One region of the Lysinibacillus sp. RS10 genome, then DNA from elsewhere that is predicted to be linked to it. Evidence: a T-box and tRNA genes for the amino acid it is inferred to sense, from the RefSeq annotation. Region 1 holds a T-box; the other regions hold tRNA genes.

Region 1 (3,246 bases):
AGCAAACGGCATAGAACCACTGTCAAACCATACATCAATCACTTCAGGTGTACGTTCCATATCACCATTGCAATTCGGACAAGTACAAACAACCTCATCGATATACGGCTTATGAAGTTCAATATCCTGTAAAGTGCCCTTTGCTAATTCTTTTAAGGCAGCAAGACTATTTGGTGCCTCTTCATGATGACAATCCTGACAAACCCACACATTAAGTGGCGTACCCCAATAGCGATTACGACTAATATTCCAGTCCACTAAGTTTTCTAAAAAGTTTCCAAATCGACCGTGTTTAATGTGCTCAGGATACCACGTTACTTGGTCATTATTTTCTAAAAGCTGGTCTTTTAATGCAGACATGTTGATAAACCAGCTGTCAGTTGCATAATAAAGCAATGGTGAATCACAGCGCCAGCAATGAGGATAGCTATGCTCATATTTCTCCTTATCAAACAATAGCTCCTTTTTAGCGAGCATTTTTATTATATCGACATCACAATCTTTTACAAATTTACCTGCAAGCTCTGGAACCTCTTCTGTATAGCAACCCTTTACATCAACAACATTTACAAACGATAGCCCATTTTGCTGAACCGTTTTATAATCATCCTCCCCATATGCAGGCGCGATATGGACGATCCCTGTACCGCTATGCTCCGTGACATAATCTGCTAGCACAACAACATGCCCTTTATTAACGGTTACGTATGAAAAAGGTGGATGATACGATACACCTTCAAATTCATGCCCTTCATGCTCACTTAATAGTTCAACAGGTTCAGAAAAAACCTTTTCCACTAATGATTTTGCCAAAATATATACTTTATCGTGCTGTTTCACCCGAACATAAACGAGCTGAGAATTCATAGCTAATGCAACATTAGCAGGTAATGTCCATGGCGTCGTTGTCCAGCCTAGAAAATATTCCTCTCGATCCTTCAGCTTAAACATTGCCGTGACAGATAAATCCTTTACATCCTTGTATCCTTGCGCTACTTCATGAGAACTTAAGGAAGTTTGACAGCTAGGGCAATATGGTGAGACACGATGCCCCTTATATAAAAGCTTTTCCTTGTGCACGTGACTTAAAATATGCCAAACAGATTCGATGTAATCATTACTTAGCGTTAAATATGGGTCATCCATGTCAATCCAATAGCCAAGCTCTTCTGTAAAGGAACGCCACTTTTTCTCATAGGTAAAGACACTTCCTTTACACTCCTGAATGAATTGTTCAACACCATATTTTTCAATCTCTTGCTTCCCAGAGATACCTAGCTTTTTTTCCACACCGAGTTCCACAGGCAAACCATGTGTATCCCAGCCAGCTTTCCGTTCAACTAAATACCCTTGCATCGTTTTATAACGAGCCACGACATCCTTAATTGTTCTGCCAAATGCGTGACCTACATGTGGTAATCCATTTGCTGTTGGTGGGCCTTCGTAAAATACAAAGGGCTTATGACCAGCACGATTCGCAACAGATGCTTGGAACGTTTTTTCTTGTTCCCACAACTGGCGAATCCTCGTTTCCCTCTCTACAGCCGTTTCTTTTTTCTTTTCACCTTGCATGTAATTCCCTCCTATACTCATGTATAAAAGGCATACAAAAACCCCGTCCCAAGCAAGGGACGGGGTTAACCGCGAATACCACCCTAATTCTATTGAATCAACCGTTCAATAGCACTCAGCAACGTACAATCATACGTGTTCTTTTTAACGGTAGACACCCGGATTAGCTTACTATGTTCAGCCAATCTTCTCAGAGAGGATCTTCATGTATCATGTGCACACCGACTTCCACCATTATGTCGGCTCTCTGTAGAACAAAATGAAACACTACTCTTTCTCATCAACGAATTTGTATGCTTTTATTGTCACTCATCTTAACAAACTAAATTTTGTCTGTCAATAATTTCAAAGTACTAATATTGGTAGTAATTTCTTATAATTCATCGAGACATGCTTCGATGCATTTATGAAGTGCTGCGAACTTAGGCTTCCCATTTGTTTTAATATAAAAGCTTTTCACAAAGGATTTACAGTTAAAAACTAAAATTCTGTGATGCTGTACATCGAGCTGTTCTTTTTTTACTTTTAAAGTTGCAGGTAATTCTTGCAGTAATCTAATGATTTCTTGCTCCTCTAAACCATGCTCAAGCATTGTGAAGATAGGTACTAAAATCCGTTCATCTTCATTATGTATGAAAGCATGATTTTCTTGCAAAACGACGTTGTATAATGCGCTTACAATTTCACTATAAGAGGCTTTATTTAATTTCGGATTTTTCACCAATTCATCGATTGCATCAGCCATATGGGCAACACTATGAGCCCACCCTTTCACCGGCACGTAGCCTCTTACATCCTTTTCTGCCGCTAAATAAGCGAGTACTTTATCTTTACAATCAGCGATTTTCTTTTGGGATAAAAAATCGTCTGCGTTATCTCTAAATAATATGAGGGCGATCAATAGCGACGTAAATGTACGGGTAAAAACTAAATCTGATTCACTTTCTTCAATACCCTTACATAATAAATTATTCAAAGAATCCTCTAAAAGCTCCGTTAAAAGTGCATGCTCTAGTAAGTTTTTTTCATGGATCAATTCATAAAACGATCCATAAATTAAGTTATCTCGTAGTTCACTATCTAGTGAGCCGATATGTAGCATCATTGATTGTACGAGATGTGTTTGGTCTTCTTGTTGCCACGTTTTATTTCCACTGCTTATATCTGTTAATATTTTTTTTAATTCAATTTCCTTCAGTAAGTTTTTATTTAGTATCATATTCGATCTTTCTCCCCATACCTTTTTGTTTTAGTAAGAACTTGCATAATCATTCTTTACTACTCCCCCTGATTATACAAATACTTACAATAATTGTACCATAATGCAAATGTAAAAACAGCTTTCTAAAAAAAAGCTAGACATTCTTGAAGCTTTTGAATGTCTAGCCTTGATTCATGGGTATTCTTCCAGTATTTCCATGCTATCTAAATCCGCAATCCTTATTATAGAATCAGCATTTTTCCTGGGATCCCTGCTATATTTAACTTCTACATAATCCCCAGGTGACAATGTTTTAGGAACATCAATTAATGGGAACCACGTACCATTACCATGTTTTTGTACGATTTCATCTATTGATAATTTCCCAATATTTGATTCATCAGCATGTGAAACGACTAAAAATTCATGTTCTTTGATTGCTACGACTGCCCCACGTTTTGAATAGATTCCTT
Region 2 (3,246 bases), 1.3 Mb from region 1:
ATTTCCCTAAAAATTTCGTTACATTTCCTTTAGTAAGGACCGCATTTGGCTTAAATGAGCCGTCCGGATATCCACCTATAATTTTTGCATCTGCTAATGCTAAAATGGCCTCTTTGTGGTCACTTTTTGCAATATCTGTAAAGCTCGCTGCACTTGCAGTAGGTACAATAGCTGCGGCAACCAATGCAGCAGATGCTGTACTTACAATCCATTTACTTTGCTTTTTTTTCACTTTTATAACCCCCTACGAATTCTATTCATCTCCATTATAAAAGAAAGATAGATATATTCCAAAGATTATACCAATATTATCGTCATTTACCATGGATTATTTGTGTAATAAAAGATGAAATTAGCAAAGTTAAGTTACATTTAGTTTGTTTGTCCATTTTTTGTATGAAATTGCACAATTTTTATTGACTTATATTGATAGTTACGAGGATGATCAGAAATGTTTTTTAGTAGTCTTATTAGGATAAAGCAAAAGGTTATATAGCAACATTTATTGAACGAATGATATGTAGGAATGTTTATCCATGATTGCTTAACGAAGACTTGAGCGTGCTATTCACCTCCCCTACATGAACAACTACCCAAAGGTGCTATCTAAACCACAACAACGGATCGTTTAAAGAATTTAGCTATTTTCAAGTGTTAGAGGAATGCCAATGGGGATAGATTACTACGTGAATTCTGCCTATAGAAAAAATTTTTGATAAGATATCGGAGGAAGTAATTGAACGGAGCCGTACACTAATTTAATAACTGGCCTAGAAAGTGGCTGGGAAAACAGCAAATGAGGCGTTTATGGAACAACAAAGTATCATAAAGAACAAATGCGCTAAAGCGCTGGAGAGCCCGAAACAAAAGTAAACGCTACATCACTTTTGCCCGATGGATCAAAGCGACCTACAGGATTAGCGCTTTAGCCTAGACGACTATGCTCTAGGTTATCTACAGGAAAAAAATCTATAGTTTCCCTTAACAATGAAAAAGCAGTAGATGTAAGTTACATCTACTGCTTTTCTAGTATGACCCGTACGGGATTCGAACCCGTGTTACCGCCGTGAAAGGGCGGTGTCTTAACCACTTGACCAACGGGCCAATGGCGGAGAAGGAGGGATTTGAACCCTCGCGCCGGTTACCCGACCTACACCCTTAGCAGGGGCGCCTCTTCAGCCTCTTGAGTACTTCCCCACAAAAAAATGGCTCCGAAGGCAGGACTCGAACCTGCGACAACCTGATTAACAGTCAGGTGCTACTACCAACTGAGCTACTTCGGAAAAATGGTGGGCCTAAATGGACTCGAACCATCGACCTCACGCTTATCAGGCGTGCGCTCTAACCAGCTGAGCTATAGGCCCTTGGAGCGGGTGATGAGAATCGAACTCACGACATCAGCTTGGAAGGCTGAGGTTTTACCATTAAACTACACCCGCAAATATGGTGGGTCAGGACGGAATCGAACCGCCGACACTTAGAGCTTCAATCTAATGCTCTACCAACTGAGCTACTGACCCATATTTTTTAAAAAATGGCGGTCCCGACCGGGATCGAACCGGCGATCTCCTGCGTGACAGGCAGGCATGTTAACCGCTACACCACGGGACCATTTTGGTTGCGGGGGCCGGATTTGAACCAACGACCTTCGGGTTATGAGCCCGACGAGCTACCACTGCTCCACCCCGCGTTAATAATATTCTTTTCGAGTTTTTCAAGCGCCATTTATAGAAATAAAACTGGAGGAGGTAGAGGGATTCGAACCCCCGCGCGGTGTTACCCGCCTGTCGGTTTTCAAGACCGATCCCTTCAGCCAGACTTGGGTATACCTCCGTAATTATATAAATGGTGGACCTTGCAGGACTCGAACCTGCGACCGGACGGTTATGAGCCGTCTGCTCTAACCAACTGAGCTAAAGGTCCTTTTAGATGGCGGCAGAGGGGATCGAACCCCCGACCTTACGGGTATGAACCGTACGCTCTAGCCAGCTGAGCTACGCCGCCAGGATCTTTATACTGGTTATCTTTATGGTGGAGCCTAGCGGGATCGAACCGCTGACCTCCTGCGTGCAAGGCAGGCGCTCTCCCAGCTGAGCTAAGGCCCCATAAAATGGTCGGAATGACAGGATTCGAACCTACGACCCCTTGGTCCCAAACCAAGTGCTCTACCAAGCTGAGCTACATTCCGATAAGTATTAATATGGCGCGCCCGGCAGGAGTCGAACCCACAACCTTCTGATCCGTAGTCAGACGCTCTATCCAATTGAGCTACGGGCGCTAATTATAAAAAATGGTGCCGAGGGCCGGAATCGAACCGGCACGGTAGTCACCTACCGCAGGATTTTAAGTCCTGTGCGTCTGCCAGTTCCGCCACCCCGGCACATTTGGAGCGGAAGACGAGGTTCGAACTCGCGACCCCCACCTTGGCAAGGTGGTGTTCTACCACTGAACTACTTCCGCATGTGCATAAGATTTTATTTATCCTGGCAATTATGAAATTCTTAAAAATGGTGCGGGTGAAGGGAGTCGAACCCCCACGCCTTGCGGCGCTAGATCCTAAGTCTAGTGCGTCTGCCAATTCCGCCACACCCGCATATTTTGTTGGCAATTAAATGGTGAGCCATGAAGGACTCGAACCTTCGACCCTCTGATTAAAAGTCAGATGCTCTACCAACTGAGCTAATGGCTCAAACTATGGTGCCGGCGATAGGAGTCGAACCCACGACCTACTGATTACAAGTCAGTTGCTCTACCAACTGAGCTACACCGGCAAATGGTGGAGGATGACGGGCTCGAACCGCCGACCCCCTGCTTGTAAGGCAGGTGCTCTCCCAGCTGAGCTAATCCTCCTGGGTATTATGCCTAGCGACGTCCTACTCTCACAGGGGGAAGCCCCCAACTACCATCGGCGCTAAAGAGCTTAACTTCCGTGTTCGGTATGGGAACGGGTGTGACCTCTTTGCCATCATCACTAGACTATTAACAGTTTTCAATATACGTTGTATTTTGAAAGTCTTATGTATTTCGTTTTGAAGTTTATTACCTGTCCTTCAAGACAAGAATTATTGTATAACGTTTTCTCACATTGTGCAACACTTTTTAATAAAAAAAAGAAATTATTACTTTTTGAAGATATTTTCGTTTTGAAAGAGAAATAATTACTCTATTATTTATTATAGCAATTGTTCAATTAAAAGAAAACAATTAATTTATCAGATAGATTGATTAGCTATTTTTATTCCTTTT
Region 3 (3,246 bases), 2.4 Mb from region 1:
AAAGGCATCGCTGGGTAGCTATGTGTGGACGGGATAAGTGCTGAAAGCATCTAAGCATGAAGCCCCCCTCAAGATGAGATTTCCCATTACGCAAGTAAGTAAGATCCCTCAAAGACGATGAGGTAGATAGGTTCGAGGTGGAAGTGTGGTGACACATGGAGCTGACGAATACTAATCGATCGAGGACTTAACCAAAACGTTTGAAACATTCAATGCACGTTTATCCAGTTTTGAAAGAATAATTTCTTTCAACCAAGGGTTTCAAGATACGATGTATATTGAAAGCCGAAGAGAGCTTCAAGACACAAGTAGTACAAGGAAGCAAACGAGTGAATGAGGGAGCGTACCTCTGTACGTGACCGATTGAGCGAGAGAAGCTGACGCAGTAATACGCCGTGTATTGGAGGTCGAAAATAGTCTAGTGATGATGGCAAAGAGGTCACACCCGTTCCCATACCGAACACGGAAGTTAAGCTCTTTAGCGCCGATGGTAGTTGGGGGCTTCCCCCTGTGAGAGTAGGACGTCGCTAGGCATTATACCCAGGAGGATTAGCTCAGCTGGGAGAGCACCTGCCTTACAAGCAGGGGGTCGGCGGTTCGAGCCCGTCATCCTCCACCATTATGGTCCCGTGGTGTAGCGGTTAACATGCCTGCCTGTCACGCAGGAGATCGCCGGTTCGATCCCGGTCGGGACCGCCATTTTTTTTTTTGCCGGTGTAGCTCAGTTGGTAGAGCAACTGACTTGTAATCAGTAGGTCGTGGGTTCGACTCCTATCGCCGGCACCATCCATTGGAGGGGTAGCGAAGTGGCTAAACGCGGCGGACTGTAAATCCGCTCCTTAGGGTTCGGCGGTTCGAATCCGTCCCCCTCCACCAGTTTTAATATAATAGGGGCATAGTTCAACGGTAGAATAGAGGTCTCCAAAACCTTTGGTGTGGGTTCGATTCCTACTGCCCCTGCCAGGTTTCGAGGTACTCGTTATCAAGAACTGCTGTGTTTACATATAGTGGCGATTGTGGCGAAGTGGTTAACGCACCGGATTGTGGTTCCGGCATTCGTGGGTTCGATTCCCATCAGTCGCCCCATTTAATAATTGGGGTATAGCCAAGCGGTAAGGCAACGGATTTTGATTCCGTCATGCCTAGGTTCGAATCCTAGTACCCCAGCCATTTATTTCTTAGTTTGAGCCATTAGCTCAGTTGGTAGAGCATCTGACTTTTAATCAGAGGGTCGAAGGTTCGAGTCCTTCATGGCTCATCAAGTTTTTATACAAAATTATGCGCCCGTAGCTCAATTGGATAGAGCGTCTGACTACGGATCAGAAGGTTATGGGTTCGACTCCTGTCGGGCGCGCCAAAAAAAGTAACGGAATGTAGCTCAGCTTGGTAGAGCACTTGGTTTGGGACCAAGGGGTCGTAGGTTCGAATCCTGTCATTCCGACCAGTTTTACTTAATTTTTGGGGCCTTAGCTCAGCTGGGAGAGCGCCTGCCTTGCACGCAGGAGGTCAGCGGTTCGATCCCGCTAGGCTCCACCATTTCTAAATATTTTGGAGGTATACCCAAGTCTGGCTGAAGGGATCGGTCTTGAAAACCGACAGGCGGGTAACACCGCGCGGGGGTTCGAATCCCTCTACCTCCTCCATTTCCGGGTCAGTAGCTCAGTTGGTAGAGCATTAGATTGAAGCTCTAAGTGTCGGCGGTTCGATTCCGTCCTGACCCACCATATTTGCGGGTGTAGTTTAATGGTAAAACCTCAGCCTTCCAAGCTGATGTCGTGAGTTCGATTCTCATCACCCGCTCCAAATAATGGGCCTATAGCTCAGCTGGTTAGAGCGCACGCCTGATAAGCGTGAGGTCGATGGTTCGAGTCCATTTAGGCCCACCATTATTCCGAAGTAGCTCAGTTGGTAGTAGCACCTGACTGTTAATCAGGTTGTCGCAGGTTCGAGTCCTGCCTTCGGAGCCACGGCCCCTTGGTCAAGTGGTTAAGACACCGCCCTTTCACGGCGGTAACACGGGTTCGAATCCCGTAGGGGTCATCAAGCATGTTGCACATTTGTGCAACATGCTTTTTTTAGTGTGCCGGGCATGTCCGTCAACTAGGTGATGAAAGTTCACTGTGGGCGTTGGGATATGCGAACCACTAGCCAAGTGCAAGGGTGTCCATGGCGACGTGGAATCTGAAGGAAGCAGGAGGCAAAACCTTGGTCCGAGGTATACGAATCACATTCGAGGTTGTTCTGACTGGACGAGATTGCTAAACAAATCAAAATCCAAAATATCCACGGGAGTCAGTGCAATAAATGTGGCGGATAGATGAGGTGAAAGTGGACGGACTTACCCCGGGAGATCTGATGAATACCTGGAAACAGAACCTATTTAGCGATAGATAGCTGAATCATCAGAAGTCAGCAGAAGCCATAGTACCAATAAGGGGAAGGGCTGAACGAAAGGAGTGAACATGGAAGGGCACATTATATGACAGTGAAGACACAGCCAATCATAAGACTTTACGTTGCCTTGAAACGCAGAACGTGAATCGCGCAACGAAAAGAGTGGAACTGTTCATATGCATACCTATACCATGAGAACATATGGATTCAAATGGACTAATTTATTTAATAACAGACCGAGATAATCTAAACGAAGCTTTTAAGAAGGTACGTAGAAATAAAGGTGCTGCTGGAGTCGATGCGAAAGATATAGAAGCAACACGCCAATACTTAAAAGAAAATAAAGAAAAGATTATTCGTCAAATCCAAACAGGGCAATATACACCGCAACCGGTAAGACGGGTAGAAATTCCAAAAGGAAACGGTAATACGAGAAAATTAGGGATTCCAACTGTAACAGACCGCGTCATTCAACAAGCAGTCGTTCAAATCTTAACACCAATCATCGACCCAATTTTCAGTGACTATAGTTATGGTTTTCGGCCAAATAAAAGTGCTCATCAAGCAATTGCACAAGCGCAATCTTATATGGATGAAGGCTACAAATTCGTGGTCGACATGGACCTTGAGAAATTCTTTGACCGCGTTCAACACGATAAACTGATGTCCCTAGTTGCGGGATATATTAAGGATAAGCCAACTTTAAAGTTAATCCGTAAATTTCTCAACGCTGGTACTATGGCAAATGGCGTTGTAGTACATAGCCAAGAAGGCACGCCGCAAGGTGGTCCACTGAGTCCACTACTTAGTAATATTCTTCTCCATGAACTAGATAAAGAGCTTGATAAAAGA

What was found. A T-box is a leader RNA that pairs with one kind of tRNA and senses whether it is charged. The one in region 1 lies ahead of ileS (isoleucine--tRNA ligase), so its partner is inferred to be a tRNA-Ile.
Region 2: it encodes a tRNA-Ile, which carries the amino acid that the T-box ahead of ileS (isoleucine--tRNA ligase) is inferred to sense. The anticodon was not compared.
Region 3: it encodes a tRNA-Ile, which carries the amino acid that the T-box ahead of ileS (isoleucine--tRNA ligase) is inferred to sense. The anticodon was not compared.

The regions. Positions count from the first base shown of each region.
Region 1 is NZ_CP167122.1:2,259,569-2,262,814, reverse strand. It holds gene ileS (isoleucine--tRNA ligase) at 1-1,572, opposite strand, end outside; T-box leader at 1,625-1,865, opposite strand; gene ACB089_RS11625 (DUF2785 domain-containing protein) at 1,946-2,791, opposite strand; gene ACB089_RS11620 (hypothetical protein) at 2,966-3,246, opposite strand, start outside.
Region 2 is NZ_CP167122.1:992,878-996,123, reverse strand. It holds gene ACB089_RS05245 (S-layer homology domain-containing protein) at 1-232, opposite strand, end outside; tRNA gene ACB089_RS05240 (tRNA-Glu) at 1,033-1,104, opposite strand; tRNA gene ACB089_RS05235 (tRNA-Ser) at 1,107-1,197, opposite strand; tRNA gene ACB089_RS05230 (tRNA-Asn) at 1,207-1,283, opposite strand; tRNA gene ACB089_RS05225 (tRNA-Ile) at 1,288-1,364, opposite strand; tRNA gene ACB089_RS05220 (tRNA-Gly) at 1,366-1,439, opposite strand; tRNA gene ACB089_RS05215 (tRNA-Phe) at 1,445-1,520, opposite strand; tRNA gene ACB089_RS05210 (tRNA-Asp) at 1,536-1,611, opposite strand; tRNA gene ACB089_RS05205 (tRNA-Met) at 1,616-1,690, opposite strand; tRNA gene ACB089_RS05200 (tRNA-Ser) at 1,741-1,833, opposite strand; tRNA gene ACB089_RS05195 (tRNA-Ile) at 1,847-1,923, opposite strand; tRNA gene ACB089_RS05190 (tRNA-Met) at 1,931-2,004, opposite strand; tRNA gene ACB089_RS05185 (tRNA-Ala) at 2,030-2,105, opposite strand; tRNA gene ACB089_RS05180 (tRNA-Pro) at 2,112-2,188, opposite strand; tRNA gene ACB089_RS05175 (tRNA-Arg) at 2,202-2,278, opposite strand; tRNA gene ACB089_RS05170 (tRNA-Leu) at 2,292-2,380, opposite strand; tRNA gene ACB089_RS05165 (tRNA-Gly) at 2,386-2,460, opposite strand; tRNA gene ACB089_RS05160 (tRNA-Leu) at 2,509-2,593, opposite strand; tRNA gene ACB089_RS05155 (tRNA-Lys) at 2,614-2,689, opposite strand; tRNA gene ACB089_RS05150 (tRNA-Thr) at 2,696-2,771, opposite strand; tRNA gene ACB089_RS05145 (tRNA-Val) at 2,775-2,850, opposite strand; rRNA gene rrf (5S ribosomal RNA) at 2,861-2,976, opposite strand.
Region 3 is NZ_CP167122.1:4,700,586-4,703,831, reverse strand. It holds rRNA gene ACB089_RS23585 (23S ribosomal RNA) at 1-195, shown strand, start outside; rRNA gene rrf (5S ribosomal RNA) at 418-533, shown strand; tRNA gene ACB089_RS23575 (tRNA-Val) at 544-619, shown strand; tRNA gene ACB089_RS23570 (tRNA-Asp) at 624-699, shown strand; tRNA gene ACB089_RS23565 (tRNA-Thr) at 711-786, shown strand; tRNA gene ACB089_RS23560 (tRNA-Tyr) at 793-876, shown strand; tRNA gene ACB089_RS23555 (tRNA-Trp) at 890-963, shown strand; tRNA gene ACB089_RS23550 (tRNA-His) at 1,011-1,086, shown strand; tRNA gene ACB089_RS23545 (tRNA-Gln) at 1,096-1,170, shown strand; tRNA gene ACB089_RS23540 (tRNA-Lys) at 1,186-1,258, shown strand; tRNA gene ACB089_RS23535 (tRNA-Arg) at 1,281-1,357, shown strand; tRNA gene ACB089_RS23530 (tRNA-Pro) at 1,368-1,444, shown strand; tRNA gene ACB089_RS23525 (tRNA-Ala) at 1,461-1,536, shown strand; tRNA gene ACB089_RS23520 (tRNA-Ser) at 1,551-1,643, shown strand; tRNA gene ACB089_RS23515 (tRNA-Phe) at 1,649-1,724, shown strand; tRNA gene ACB089_RS23510 (tRNA-Gly) at 1,730-1,803, shown strand; tRNA gene ACB089_RS23505 (tRNA-Ile) at 1,810-1,886, shown strand; tRNA gene ACB089_RS23500 (tRNA-Asn) at 1,891-1,967, shown strand; tRNA gene ACB089_RS23495 (tRNA-Glu) at 1,969-2,040, shown strand; gene ltrA (group II intron reverse transcriptase/maturase) at 2,596-3,246, shown strand, end outside.